DNA from 3 places in the Robertmurraya sp. DFI.2.37 genome. Region 1 is predicted to be linked to each of the others. Evidence: riboswitches for the same ligand, from Rfam matches in the RefSeq annotation. Region 1 holds a riboswitch; each other region holds the start of a gene.

Region 1 (4,866 bases):
GTAAGCGGTTTAGTATAAACTCAATCAATGGTGGGTGTGGAACAATTTCTCAAGATTATACTGATATTGAAAGGAGTTATCAAGAAGCTCTTTTCGTTCTTCAATGCCAAAAGAAGTTTCCCGATCTAGCTGCACAATTGATCAATTATCAAGAACTGGGGATTTATCGATATTTAGATTTAATCTTTGAAAAAAATAGATTGGAGCATTACGAAAATCTTTCATTAAAAAGGCTTAAACAATATGATTTAAAGCATCATACCCAACTTCTCCATACGTTGGAGACGTATTTGATTTTTGATAGTAACATGAACGAAGCTGCTAAAGCATTACATATCCATTTAAATACATTAAGTTACCGATTAAAGCGAATCGCAGAAATAGGAGCAATAAATTTGCGTGATCCCCATCAAAAAGTAGCGTTATTTATTGATTTAAAACTTGAGCGTCTTCAAGAAAAGGAGCATTTGTGAAATTTCACAAATGCTCCTTTTCTTTTTTTAATCTTTCGACAATGTTCAAAATATTTTCAAAAAATTATAATTAAAATAGAATTTTAGGTCAACATTTATAAGGGGGATTTTAAATGTTAATTGGTGTGCCAAAAGAAATTAAAAATAACGAAAATCGAGTGGCGATGACGCCTGCTGGTGTTATTGCTCTAGTGAAAGCAGGTCATCGTGTTTTAATTGAAACAGAAGCTGGAGCCGGAAGTGGTTTTACAGATAAAGCTTATATCGAAGCAGGTGCTGAAATCGTATCAACACCTGATAAAGCATGGGCGGCCGAAATGGTTATGAAGGTAAAAGAACCTCTCCCATCGGAATATGGCTATTTTCGTCAAGGTTTAATTCTCTTTACTTATTTACATTTAGCTGCTGAACCAGAACTGGCAAAAGCGTTGGTTGATAATGGTGTTACAGCTATTGCTTACGAAACAGTGGAAGTTAATCGCACCTTGCCCCTATTGACACCAATGAGTGAAGTAGCTGGCCGTATGTCAGCGCAAATTGGAGCGCAATTTTTACAAAAATCTAATGGCGGTCAAGGGATTTTGCTTTCTGGTATTCCTGGTGTCAAGCGTGGCAAGGTCACGATCATCGGTGGTGGTGTAGTAGGTACGAATGCAGCCAAGCTTGCTATTGGTTTAGGTGCCGAAGTGACAATTATTGACTTAAGTCCCCACCGTCTCCGACAATTAGATGATTTATTTGGAAACGATATTCAAACATTGATGTCCAATCCACTTAGTATTGCCCAATCAGTGCGCGAGTCTGATTTAGTAATTGGTGCCGTATTAATTCCAGGTGCAAAAGCACCAAAATTAGTTACAGAAGAAATGATTGAATCAATGAAACCTGGCTCAGTTGTAGTTGATGTCGCAATCGATCAAGGTGGTATTTTTGAAACCGTGGATCGCATTACTACACATGATGCTCCAACTTACTTGAAACATGGTGTTGTCCATTATGCTGTTGCTAATATGCCTGGTGCTGTTCCAAGAACGTCTACAATTGGTCTAACGAATGTTACTGTCCCGTATGCTTTGCAAATTGCCAATAAAGGGATACACAAAGCAATTTCAGAAAATCATGCTTTAAAATGTGGCGTTAATGTTGCTGCTGGTGCCATTACTTATGAAGCAGTTGCAAAAGATCTCGGTTATGATTATGTAGACGCTGATCATGCTTTAAAAAAAATTCTTGAGACGATTTAATTATCAGAACAAAAGCACATGCGCTTTGTTCAGGTCCGTATAAATTGGACCATTCAGGTAAGAGAAATAGGAAACTTACGGGGCTAGCAACGTAGGTTGACTGATCGTACAGATGGAATGGGAAATTTAATAGGTCTAAGCACCGGAGCTAGATGTAGATTCACTCATTAAAAGAGTTATACACAACTACGATGTCGATCAATTTCAACAAGAACAATAGCGCCAAAGCCTTAAACAAGAGGATTTGGCGCCTTTTCGTTCATTCATTGCTTCTACCGTAAATAGCGATTTTAACTAAAGTTATGGCATCGTTGCAACTAATTCAACTTTAATTCTATCAGGATCCTCAAAATAAACGGCGTAATGATCTTCCCCACCAGCAAATGGATGTTGACCTGGATAAAGTATACTTACACCTCTTTCTCGTAATCGCTTTGTTAAATGGTCTACATGCTGACGAGAATCTGCGTGGAAAGCTAAATGGTTTAAACCAACTCGGCAGCGATGATATGGGGGCTCCAAAAACCTTTCCTCTGCTTGCACAAAAACGAGATATGTATCCCCTAACTTCCAACTTTCACCTTTGTCCCATTTTTGAAATGAACGATATCCTAATTCTTCAAGAAGCCAACTCCAAAATTCCTTTGATTTTGCTAGATTGGAAACATAAATTTCAAGATGATGCAGCAATCCTGTTGTCATTAATTTGTCCACTCCTCTTCGTTTATTTATGTGCACTACTTGAACAGGGTATGAAACCGTGTTAATATGATTATAAACTTTTATATGAACACTAGGGGAGTCTTTTTATGGACTGAGATTGAACAAGATGTTCTAAACCCTTTGAACCTGATCCGGTTAAAACTGGCGTAGGGAAGTGGTAATGTTGTTTCATTTAGAGATGCAACCTCCACTTTTGTGGAGGTTTTTTGTATATAAATATATGAATCTTTTTCTTAATAGAACAAAATTCAACTGAATAATTTCATTTTCTGCTAGGGGCGCCTTATGGCTGAGACGTACCCTTTGAACCTGATCTAGTTCGTACTAGCGTAGGGAAGTAGGTAATGGCGTATGATGCCCTCATGCCTTACCGCTTTCCGAAAAATTCGGAAAGTGGTTTTTTTATTTATATACAAGCATCCTCAAAAGCTTACTTATCAAAGGAGGAAAATAAGGTGGAGATAAGGAAATCAAGTAAATTCACGGGTCGACTTTTTAAAAACGTGCAACCAATATGGGAAAAGAGTCATCGTCATCCGTTTGTACAGCAATTAGGAGAAGGTACACTCCCTCGTGAAAAATTCGCACATTATATGAAACAGGACTATGTGTATTTAATCGACTATGCGAAGCTTTTTGCTGCTGCCGTAACTAAAGCACGTGATCTGGAAACGATGGAACATTTTTCCAAAATATTACATGAAACCCTTCATTTTGAGATGGAACTTCATCGTCAATACGCTGCTGAGTTTGGCATCTCTCGCAAAGAGTTGGAGGCTACCAAGCCAACGCCAATCAATCTCGCCTATACACGCTACATGCTAAATGTGGCACAAAACGGAACGTTGGCTGAAGTCGTTTCATGCTTACTACCTTGCGCTTGGGATTATTGGGAAATTGGGAAACTTTTGCGTAAACAATATGGAGAGCGAATTTCCTCAAATCCATATGCAAAATGGATTGATACATATGATTCTGAAACCTTTGGAGAAGGTGCGAAATCGTTGATTAAACTTATGGATGAACTAGCTGAAGGACTGCCGGAGCGTGAACTTGCGTTATTGGAGGAACATTTCCAAATTACATCCAAATACGAATACTTATTTTGGGATATGAACTATTATGAGCATGATTGGCCAATTTAAACGAGGATAAGACAATGACACTTATACTTAAAAATGTTACTTACACATTTCCAAAGAAAGAAATTCCAGTGATTGCAAAACTAAATTTAACCGTTCAACAAGGTGAATTTGTTTCGTTAATTGGAAAAAGTGGTACAGGAAAAAGTACCATTCTCAAGTTAATTACAGGATTGTTACAAGCTGATGAAGGCGAAATTTCCATCAATAAAAAGCCTGTCACTCTCGGTGATGTTGGTTTTATGCCGCAAAAGGATCTGCTCTTTCCGTGGAGAACGATTCTTGACAATATTATGATTGGTGCTGAAATTAAGAAAGAAATAAAGATATCAAAAGAAAATGCCCGCAGTTGGTTGAAAAAAGTAGGTTTATCAGATTATGAGCAAGCGTATCCTAATCAGCTTTCTGGTGGAATGAGACAGCGTGTAGCTTTCCTGCGTACGTTGCTAACGGAAAAAGAAGTGCTCCTACTTGATGAACCCTTCGGTGCATTGGATTCAATTACAAAAAAAGAAATGCAAGCTTGGCTTTTATCAATTTGGCAGGAGCTTGATAAAACGATTGTCTTTATTACACATGATCTAGAAGAAGCCTGTTATCTCTCAGATCGAATTATTTTATTGAAAGAAGACAGAAAGATCGAAGAAACGATTGTTCCTTTGCCGCGGCCGCGCTATCAAGAAATGCTTCATTCGCAAATTTTGGTTGAATTGCGAAAAGAACTGGAGAAGAAGATCTAATATGAAAAACTTCTTAAAACAATACAGCTTCTTTGTCGTCTTTGTCATTTTAATAATGGTTTTGGTTGAATATTTGGTGCGCAGTAAAATTGTCCCTGCCTTTATTATTCCTGCGCCTACGAGCGTTGCAAGCCATATTGTTGAACAGTGGAGACCACTTATATTGGAACATTTAAAGGCTACGATGGTCGAGTTCTCCATTGGTTTTATCATTGCAGTCACGGCAGGAGTTGCTCTTGCAGTGAGCATGTTTTTCTCGAAAACAATTGAAAAAATGCTCTACCCGGCAGTCGTGATTTCGCAGATGATACCGATCATCGCCCTCTCTCCCATATTTGTTTTATGGTTTGGTTACTCGATTTGGAGCAAAGTAGCGGTGACGGTATTAATGTCTTTCTTCCCTATTGTTGTTGCAACATACGATGGCTTAAAGTCGTGTGATAAAGACTATATTGAATTGTTACGATCAATGGGAGCAAACAAACGGCAAATTTTTTCGAAATTAAATATTCCAATGGCACTTCCCTCCTTTTTTTCTGGTTTG
Region 2 (4,866 bases), on a different contig from region 1:
AAACGTCAAGAAGTCATGTTGCCAGTACCGGGTCTCGAACTCGTTGATCCGGTAAAATATGAGCAATTGCTTAAACAAATAGAACAACAAGTTGAAAAGAAAGCAAAAAACGCAACACTTAACGACTCTGGGCATATCATTCCAGAAAAAGTGGGCTACAAATTAAATCGTCATGCATTTACGGAGGCTTTTTTTCAATATTATTTTCATAACCGGTTAACCACATTGGAAGTGCCAAAAATGATGGTTTACCCGAAAGTTGATAGTGAGCTTCTTTCGATTATACGCACTAAACGGTTAGGACAATACATAACATACTTTAATTCAAGAAATAAGGCTCGTTCAAAAAATATCGAATTAGCAGTTGCAGCAATAAATAATCAAGTCGTCTTTCCTGGAGAAGTCTTCTCATTCAATAAAGTGGTCGGAAAACGAACAGTTAAAAAAGGCTATATGAAAGCCCCTGAAATTGTTAAGGGCGAATTAATTGAAGGGATAGGTGGAGGAATTTGTCAAGTCTCCTCCACTCTCTTTAATGCTGTTGATCGTTCTGGCGTTACGATGATCGAACGTTACTCACATAGTAAGCATGTACCCTATGTTCCACCAGGTAGAGATGCTACGGTTAGTTGGTATGGCCCAGATTTTTCCTTTAAAAACGAATATAATCAACCTATTTTGATTCGGGCGAAAGTTGTTGGCGGTATGGTGATTGTGTTTGTGTACTCATCGGAAGATATTAATTATAAACCACGAAAAATTACTTAAATAACTCCAAGTAACTTAATTATCATTTCCTTTATTTTGCATCATTTTTTTCAATTCCTGTTCCAAATCAACAATAGGTAATTCAAATAGCTGCTTATCATTGATCTTATAGATTCCAAATTCAATCAACCTTTCAATGAGCAGATCTCTTTCATTCATTATACATTCCTCCTTGCGAGCGAAAAAAAACCTCTTCTTATCATGATCCAATCAAGTAAGAAGAGGTTTTTACCTTTAAGCGCTCATCTTATCTTTCAAGCTCAATGCTTGTTGGAATTGGCACAGTTCTCTTGAAATGAGTCTGTTGCCGAGGTTTCTTAGGGCCAAATCCCTCCACCTCTCTGGATAAGTTCGAAATTAATCATATTAAATTTATAGGACTACTATAAAACAGTTCAATCATTCTGTCAATCAACTAATTGGCACGAACTTTGATAAGTCTAGGGGCATTACTTAATAACGCAAGTAAAACTACCGCACACAAAATGGCTGAACCTAACATCGCACCTCCATTAACGACGAGCGAGTATATAACCGGAGACATATTTTCTGGTGCATAGCTCCCCCAAAAGATAATACCCGCTAAGAAATGCCAAAAATACCGGGCAATACTTCCTACAAAAATGGCGATCATAACCCAGCTAAGAGCCTTCTTTTTATCCCCTTTTTGGAATTCAGCTTGGATTGGTTTAATGAAAAAGCCAGCGAAACCTATAAAAGCAAAGGCCACAAAATACTCAATTAAAAATTGAATAGGCGTTAAGAAATAAGCATCACCGACTGCAAACTGTAATAGTCCCCAAATAAATCCCGCAAGAAAACTTACTTTAAAGCCCCAGCGAAAAGCTAAAATAAAAATAGGTACCATTGCGAAAGAAATTGATATCCACGGACCGAGGTCAATAGATGGAAGCAAGTCTAAAATTAAGGCAAATGCAGCAAAAAAAGACGCCTCAATTAAAGCCAATAAACTTAATTTTTTCATAAAAAATCCCCCTTTTTTCTAAACGAAAACACAAGGGAGAACATGATAAGATCATATCTAAATAATCTTCCACATCCCTGCGCTAGCATTAACTAACAGGTTCAAAGGGTCAGAACTAACGTTCACTCTCAGCTATAAGCTCCCCTTGTGGTTTCCGTTATAAATTGTCTCACACAGTATACCGTAATTCTCCCTATTTGTGTAGTAGTTACTTTAAATCAGAATAATATTTCAGTAAATATCGGAAATTAATAAGGACACAAACTTGTGAGGTGTACGATGAAAAAAATGTCCTTTATTACTGTTTTTATCCTTGCTCTATCATTAACGAATTTGGCAAATGCAGCCCATCTAAAGGATATGAAAGCAGCCTTTATTAGGGATGGAAATCTGTGGATCTTAGTGAATCAGCAGGAAAAGCAAATTACACATTCAGGAAAAATTTATCAGCCGCAATGGTCCCATGATGGAAAGTGGATTCTTTATCAAAAAGAAGCGAATACTGAAAATAAAAATGAGAAAATACACCATGAAATATGGGTGTACAATATAGAAACTGAAGAGAAAAAGAAAATATTTCATAACGGTTACGCGCCACAATGGGCACCTCACAACAATTGGGTAGCATTCATACATAATCAAATTTTAAATATTTCAAATTTAACGGAGTTTCACAATCTTGCATTAGGGGTTTCAAGCTTTCAATGGCTTCCTACTGGACAGGGTTTTCTTCTTGCTTCCCCTGCTTACTTAAAACCAGACGGCTGGACATGTCCCATTCTTTATAAAAAGCAGTTACCAAATCATTTATCAGAGGCTAATGTTTTTGGTAATGTAAAAGAATTTTTTGTCGTACCACAAAAATTAAAAATTGATAATAAATATGTTATGTCAAATAGAGTTGACTTTCTTAGCTTCTCACCGAGTGGGAAATGGCTTTCGCTCATCATTTCACCAACAGCTTCTTTAGCAATGGACAGTAATATGCTTTGTGGATTATCGAGCGATGGTAAGTCATTTGAAATTGTAAATGAAGTGGTTTATGAAGTAGGCTCCCCAAAATGGGCACCTGCAAAAGATATATTGGCATATATTGGCGGTGGAAGGATTGTTTTTGGATTTAGAGGAAAGGACTTACTGTTAAAAGAGTTTGCTGTTTCATCGCTAACACCAGCAAATTTTGCTGAACTTAATTTTACATGGGTGGATGACCAATTATTAATAACCTCTCGAGTAGAAGCAAAAGACTGGTCCGATGAATTCTCCGAGCATCCATTGCCTTCTCTATATTCAGTCACGCTCAATAATGAAAAGCAAGTTAAAATAACGGAACCTGCAAACGGGCTCGGAGACTATGATCCTCATTATTTAAAAGCGATTGATAAGTTAATCTGGTATCGCGGTACCTCTATTAACGATCATAATCGCAATCTTTGGATCGCTGATACTGATGGTTCAAACGGAAAGATTTTATTAAAAAACATTGATGAAATTAAGTTTTTTGAGAGCTAGCCATTTTTAAGATGATTCGATCCACTTCTCTACTTCTGTTTCGAGTAGAGAAGTGGATCCCAATAAAAGATTTCAAACATTAGTGCGTATGAGCAGATTTTGTAACCTGCTCAAGATTTCTCCCCCACTCATTTTCAGTTCACCGCCGCCTTGAACTGTCGATTCAGTTCCACCACCTTTCCCGTTAATAAGCGGGAGAATCTCATTGGCGAGTGTTCTCATATTTATGTTCGCTTCCTTATCACGTGAAAACACGAACTGGATTTTATCCAGATTCTCAGTTATGAAAAACACATTAACACCTTGACCATGTTCAATCATTATGCGAGCAAGTCTTTGAAGCTGTTGAACCGATCGATTTGTAAAAACTTGTGCTATCACTTTTTCTCCAGCCCAGTCGTTCATGGACTTCATTAATTGCTCAGCTTCCAACTGCACACATTTTTCTTGTAAATCCGAGATCATTTTGGCCTGCGATTTGTTTATATCAAGAAGTTTTTCAGTAGCGCTAGGCAATTGTTTTTCAGAAGCGCTTAGTAATTGGCTTAATTCTTTCAAAATAGAATGCTTCTGCTGAAAATGAGTTATTATTCTATCTCCACATATAAAATGGACTCGGATTTTATTTCTCTGTCTCTCCCAATCAACAATCTTAATCATCCCAACTTCTCCTGTAGACGATGGATGTGTTCCACCACATCCGTTGTAATCGTAATCGGGAATGATTACAAGCCGAATATTCTCTGTTACAGACAATTCTTTTCTTAACTTATATTGTGCTGCTTCAGTTTGAGATACCCATTTTGCTTCGATCGGACGATTTTCGAGGACGATCCTGTTGGCTCTCTTCTCTGCTTCTAGAAAAAGTTCTTCTGATATTTGCCCACGATCAAGGTCAATTGTTGACACTTCTTTACCGAGATGAAAACTCACCGTATGAATCTGAAATAATTCTTCAAAAGCGGCTGTCAAAATATGCTGTCCAGCATGCTGCTGCATATGATCAAACCTTCTTTGCCAATCAATCTCCCCATTAACTTTCTCTATACTTGCTAATTTTTCTTCTACATAATGGCGTACTTCACCATCTACTTCCTCTACTTTAAAAACCTTATTCCCGTTAAGAGTTCCTGTATCAAAAGGTTGTCCTCCACCAGTCGGGTAAAAAGCAGTAGCTTCTAATACAACATACCAATCACCATTTTCATCTTGTTTTTGCCCTCTCCCCTTCGCAACAAACTCTTTTATGTATGCATTTTTATAAAATAATTTTTCCGTCATTTTCACATTTCCTCTCAAGCTCTTTTTTCTCCATTATGAAATAATTTTAACTAAAAATACAGAAACTTGAATAAATAATTTTTACTAGGTGAAGATATAGATAATCATAGCAGAAAGGAGGTCATAGTATGGAAGTTACAATGAGTTCTGCAGAAGTACTGGAAGAGATCAAACGCTTAAACTCAAGCGGCTCGAATATGAGCAAAAAGTTTGTTAAAAAAGCAAACCCAAATCTTATGAGAAGTGCTCTTCATTATTTTCCCGATTGGGACAGTGCAATTGAACGAAGTATTTCTAGTTAAAATCGTTTTGTAACATTA
Region 3 (4,866 bases), on a different contig from region 1:
GTTTGTTCTTTTTTGCATAGTTGCGAATGTCTTGAGAGATTCTCATACTGCAAAATTTAGGTCCGCACATTGAACAGAAATGGGCCGTCTTTGCTCCTTCAGCAGGTAATGTTTCATCATGATAGTCAAGTGCCCGTTCAGGATCTAAAGATAAATTAAATTGATCCCTCCAGCGGAATTCAAAGCGTGCTTTTGATAAGGCATCATCTCTTTTTTGTGCGCCTGGATGTCCTTTTGCTAAATCAGCAGCGTGTGCGGCAATTTTATATGTAACCACTCCTACACGGACATCATCTCGATTTGGTAATCCTAAATGTTCTTTAGGTGTTACATAACAAAGCATGGCAGTTCCATACCAACCGATCATGGCAGCTCCAATGGCAGAGGTAATGTGATCATAACCAGGAGCAATATCCGTCGTAAGAGGTCCAAGTGTGTAGAAAGGAGCTTCTTGGCAGACTTCCAGTTGTTTATCCATATTTTCTTTAATGAGATGCATCGGTACATGCCCTGGTCCCTCGACCATCACCTGCACATCATGCTCCCATGCTATTTTCGTTAGCTCTCCAAGAGTCTCTAATTCTGCAAACTGTGCCTCATCATTCGCATCTGCAATAGATCCAGGACGTAAACCATCTCCTAAAGAGAATGCAACATCATAGGACTTCATGATTTCACAAATTTCTTCAAAGTGCGTATATAAAAAGTTTTCTTTGTGGTGGTGCAGACACCATTGTGCCATGATGGAGCCACCGCGAGATACAATCCCTGTTAAACGTTTTGCTGTTAGCGGGACATAGCGCAAAAGAACACCAGCATGAATTGTGAAGTAATCAACGCCTTGCTCAGCTTGTTCAATTAAGGTATCGCGGTAAATCTCCCAAGTGAGATCTTCAGCAACGCCATTTACCTTCTCAAGTGCTTGATAAATAGGGACAGTCCCGACAGGAACAGGTGAGTTACGGATAATCCACTCTCGCGTTTTATGAATATTTTTACCGGTTGATAAATCCATAATAGTATCAGCGCCCCAGCGTGTCGCCCAGGTCATTTTTTCAACTTCTTCTTCAATGGAGGATGAAACAGCAGAATTGCCGATATTTGCATTGATTTTTACATGAAAGTTACGTCCAATTATCATCGGCTCTGATTCTGGATGATTGATATTAGAAGGAATAATCGCTCGCCCCTTTGCAATTTCATCACGAACGAATTCAGGCTTCATATTCTCCCTAATAGCGATAAATTCCATTTCAGGGGTGATAATTCCTTTTCTCGCATAATGAAGCTGTGTAATATTTTTCCCCTTTTTGGCTCGTAACGGTTTCCGTTTTAAACCGGGGAATACGTTATGATTCGTGCGAGGATCGTCTTCATCCTTATAACCATTATCCTCAGGCCTGATTTCCCGACCATCGTATTCCTCAACATCCCCCCGTTCTTGAATCCAAGGACGGCGGAGGGGAGGAAGACCTATTGTAATATCGACAGCATAATGGGGGTCTGTATAAGGTCCACTCGTGTCATATACACGTACTGGAGGATTTTCCTCGTCTCCAAACGTGCCGGTTGTCGGGCTTAACTGGATTTCACGCATGGGGACGTTAATGTCAGGTCTGGATCCTTTTACATAGACCTTTTTGCTCCCGGAAAAATTGGACATGATGGCAATGTTTTGTTCATTTAATGAAGATGTTGACATAATAAATCTCTCCTTTTTTTGGATATAAGGACAAGAAATAGAACACAACAAGTGGAAAGCTAATGAAGTACATAAGAAAGCCGGGTCCAATAATGGTTGGACCCGGCTAATATGTATACAGAAGTAGTATAACGATAATGATGCTTCTAACTTCCCCACGCTGGTATGAACCAGATCAGGTCCCAAGAGTCAAGAAACTTCATCGCGTTTCTTTCTCAGCCCAACTCATTGGACTCCCCTAGTTATTTCGTATTCAATTTGAGTCTAGTATACATGACTCTTCACAAAAATAAAAGGAAAATTTAGAAAATAAGCTTGGACTTGTTTAATTGAAAATGGTTGGATTTTTCATCGAGGCCACTTACAAGGAAAGACAGCGGAACCCGAATCCCTGCATAGTTTGTTTGGATCGATAGGGGAGCAAGGCCAAGTGTGGTCAAATGGAATTCCATCGGAATAAAAGGTTCATGGGAACATGTTCGCGTCAAATCGAGATTTGGACAAAAGGTACGTGGGCAAGATTCATAGAGTCCGAATAGAATCCCAATCCGGACAGAAATCTTTTGGGCCGGCGCAATAGAGCCCGAATCCAACCCAGATTCGGACAATAGTCAAGCGCTTCCTGTAAATAGAGTCCAAATAGAAACCAGGTTTGAACAAAAAACCTTGCATGTGTCACTCTTACCGGCTAAGTAACCTTCTTGCTTGTGCTCAGGCTCCCGTTCGTCGGTTTCCTTGTTTGTGAAAGAACGAACTGATCCAGCACCAGCTCCCGCTCTCACTATTACTTTTGATGTGTTTTTCTATATTGGCTGGGGGAAGTTCCTGTTAAACTTTTAAAAACCCTACTGAAATAAAAATTATCTTGATATCCGACTGCTTCAGAAATTTCCGAGACAGTCAGTTCACTAATGGTGAGCAATTCCTTTGCTTTGGAGATTCGGTATCTCGTTAAATATTGGATCGGAGTTAAGCCTGTAATCTTTTCAAAGAGGTAAGCGATTCTTCTGCGATCAATCTCGAACATGTCGGCCACTTCACTAATGCTGACTTCTTGCTCATAGTGCGTGTGGAAATAATCTAGTATTTTTGTTACTTGCTGTACGGTAAAATTGTATTGGCTGTTTCTTGCCCCGTTTAAGATCGATTGAAGTAAATTCATGAACAGAACCTTTAATTCAAACTGCGAGAAATAATCAGGATTCATATTTTTGCTCAATAATTGTTGAACAACCGCTAAAATTTCCTCCATATTATCAATTTCGATTGAGAAGTGCTTGTTGGCGAAGGTACTAAATTTACCCTCAGCATCGATTAAATGATAGTGAATGACCACGTATGTCCAATTATTTTCAAAGGTTTTGATTTCAATATCCATTCCTGCTCCAGCATGAACGATCGTATTTTTATTAATATGGTAGGGAACGCCATTTAAGGAAAAGCGAGCTTCACCTTCGAGCGGAATAACCAGTCCGCAAGTTTGTGAATCTGTTTTTCGATTCGTATCTATTTTTCCGGCAGGTAATGTACTTTTAAAAGCGTTTCTAAATTGAATCGAGGAGGTTGCAAAATACTCGATTAACTCATTTGTTTTAATAGACAATGCAGTCACCCTTTTTACACTTGAATGAAAATGATTATCATTATTGGTTATTATAACATAGTAACGGATACTAAAAAGAGTTAGTTTGATTATCCCAGAAAATCAGTGAATTTGGATGAAACATGAGGGTTTGTTTGAAAGAAATACTATAGTGAAATTCCTGCCATATTTATTATAAATAAAATTGAAAGATTCGGATCAATTAGAAATAAAAAAACTGTTGACGCTTTCAAGTTAGGATCATATAATGTAGACAAATCTAATAACAAATTAGACATGTGACTGGTAATGCAGGCAGGATCTAAAATTGGCAAATCATTGTTATTTGCTGTTTTAGGTCCTGCCTTTTTGCGTCTTCAGCCATGAAATATCATCATTTTTTTTGTAAAAGGAGGAAGAGGGATGGACTACAAACAGACAGCAACCGCAGTGTTAAAGAATGTCGGTGGAAAAGAAAACGTTTCCCACTTCGAACACTGTTCAACAAGATTGCGTTTTTCCCTAATTGATAGTAGCAAGGCAAATGTAGAAAAGCTAGAAGAAGTTCCAGGGGTAATCGCCGTTAAAATGAATGCCCAATGCCAAGTTGTGATAGGGAACGAAGTAGTAGAAGTGTACGATGAAGTAATAAAACTATTAGGACCAAACATCGGACATAACGAAGCTGCAGATCAGCCGAAGCAGAAGCAAAAAATAGGAAGTGTGATATTAGACTTTATCGTGGGTGTGTTTCAGCCGTTAGTTCCAGCGATTGCTGGTGGAGGAGTATTAAAGTCATTATTATTACTACTATCTGTATTAGGTTTAATAGATTCAAGTGGACAAACCTATACGATTTTAAATTTAATTGGGGATGCGCCATTATATTTTCTTCCATTATTAGTTGCGGTAACGACTGCAAATAAATTAAAGGTCAATCCACTTGTTGCCCTATCAGCTGTAGGTGCATTAATCCTGCCTAGCATGTCAGCATTGCTAGGAGAGGGTGCTCAGTTATTCAGTCTTGATATTAAAAATATTGCCTATTCATATCAAGTATTTCCGGCTATTTTAACGGTACTATTATACGCACAGATTGAAAAATGGTTTACAAAAGTGTCGCCAAAGCCAATTCGAATCTTTTTTGTACCAATGATGTCACTTTTAATCACGGTACCGATTTCCTTATTAATATTAGGACCTATCGGTTTTACACTTGGACAAGGGTTTACGACAGTTATTCTTGCGATATTTGATAAAGTAGGCTGGATTGCTGTAGCGCTTTTAGCGACTGTTCTGCCACTTATGGTCGCAACAGGGATGCACAAGGCGATGGTACCATATGCAGTAACAACCATGAGCGAGCTTGGCAAGGAGGTTCTTTATTTACCAGCCTCACTTGCACATAATATTTCAGAAAGTGGAGCTTGTTTTGCAGTTGCATTAAGAACGAAAGATAAGACGCTAAAGTCAACAGCAATATCTGCTGGTATTTCAGCTCTATTCGGAATCACCGAGCCAGCATTATATGGTGTGACGCTTCAAAATAAAAAGGTCCTTGGCAGTGTGATGATTGGTTCCT

Evidence for each region. Region 1 has a riboswitch for thiamine pyrophosphate ahead of tenA (thiaminase II). Riboswitches for the same ligand answer to the same signal wherever they lie in the genome.
Region 2: another riboswitch for thiamine pyrophosphate. It lies ahead of thiT (energy-coupled thiamine transporter ThiT); the one in region 1 lies ahead of tenA (thiaminase II).
Region 3: another riboswitch for thiamine pyrophosphate. It lies ahead of thiC (phosphomethylpyrimidine synthase ThiC); the one in region 1 lies ahead of tenA (thiaminase II).

The regions. Positions count from the first base shown of each region.
Region 1 is NZ_JARGEJ010000014.1:54,330-59,195, reverse strand. Features, by position in the region: gene PZE06_RS09980 (PucR family transcriptional regulator) at 1-473, shown strand, start outside; gene ald (alanine dehydrogenase) at 587-1,717, shown strand; gene PZE06_RS09970 (VOC family protein) at 2,018-2,419, opposite strand; TPP riboswitch at 2,503-2,610, shown strand; TPP riboswitch at 2,705-2,793, shown strand; gene tenA (thiaminase II) at 2,896-3,585, shown strand; gene PZE06_RS09960 (ABC transporter ATP-binding protein) at 3,600-4,322, shown strand; gene PZE06_RS09955 (ABC transporter permease) at 4,324-4,866, shown strand, end outside.
Region 2 is NZ_JARGEJ010000053.1:184-5,049, reverse strand. Features, by position in the region: gene PZE06_RS20390 (VanW family protein) at 1-768, shown strand, start outside; gene PZE06_RS20385 (Fur-regulated basic protein FbpA) at 784-927, opposite strand; SAM riboswitch class I at 1,013-1,120, opposite strand; gene thiT (energy-coupled thiamine transporter ThiT) at 1,184-1,753, opposite strand; TPP riboswitch at 1,811-1,909, opposite strand; gene PZE06_RS20375 (TolB family protein) at 2,033-3,265, shown strand; gene PZE06_RS20370 (alanyl-tRNA editing protein) at 3,338-4,546, opposite strand; gene PZE06_RS20365 (hypothetical protein) at 4,675-4,848, shown strand.
Region 3 is NZ_JARGEJ010000046.1:27,321-32,186, forward strand. Features, by position in the region: gene thiC (phosphomethylpyrimidine synthase ThiC) at 1-1,702, opposite strand, end outside; TPP riboswitch at 1,838-1,952, opposite strand; gene PZE06_RS19365 (AraC family transcriptional regulator) at 2,487-3,314, opposite strand; gene PZE06_RS19370 (beta-glucoside-specific PTS transporter subunit IIABC) at 3,708-4,866, shown strand, end outside.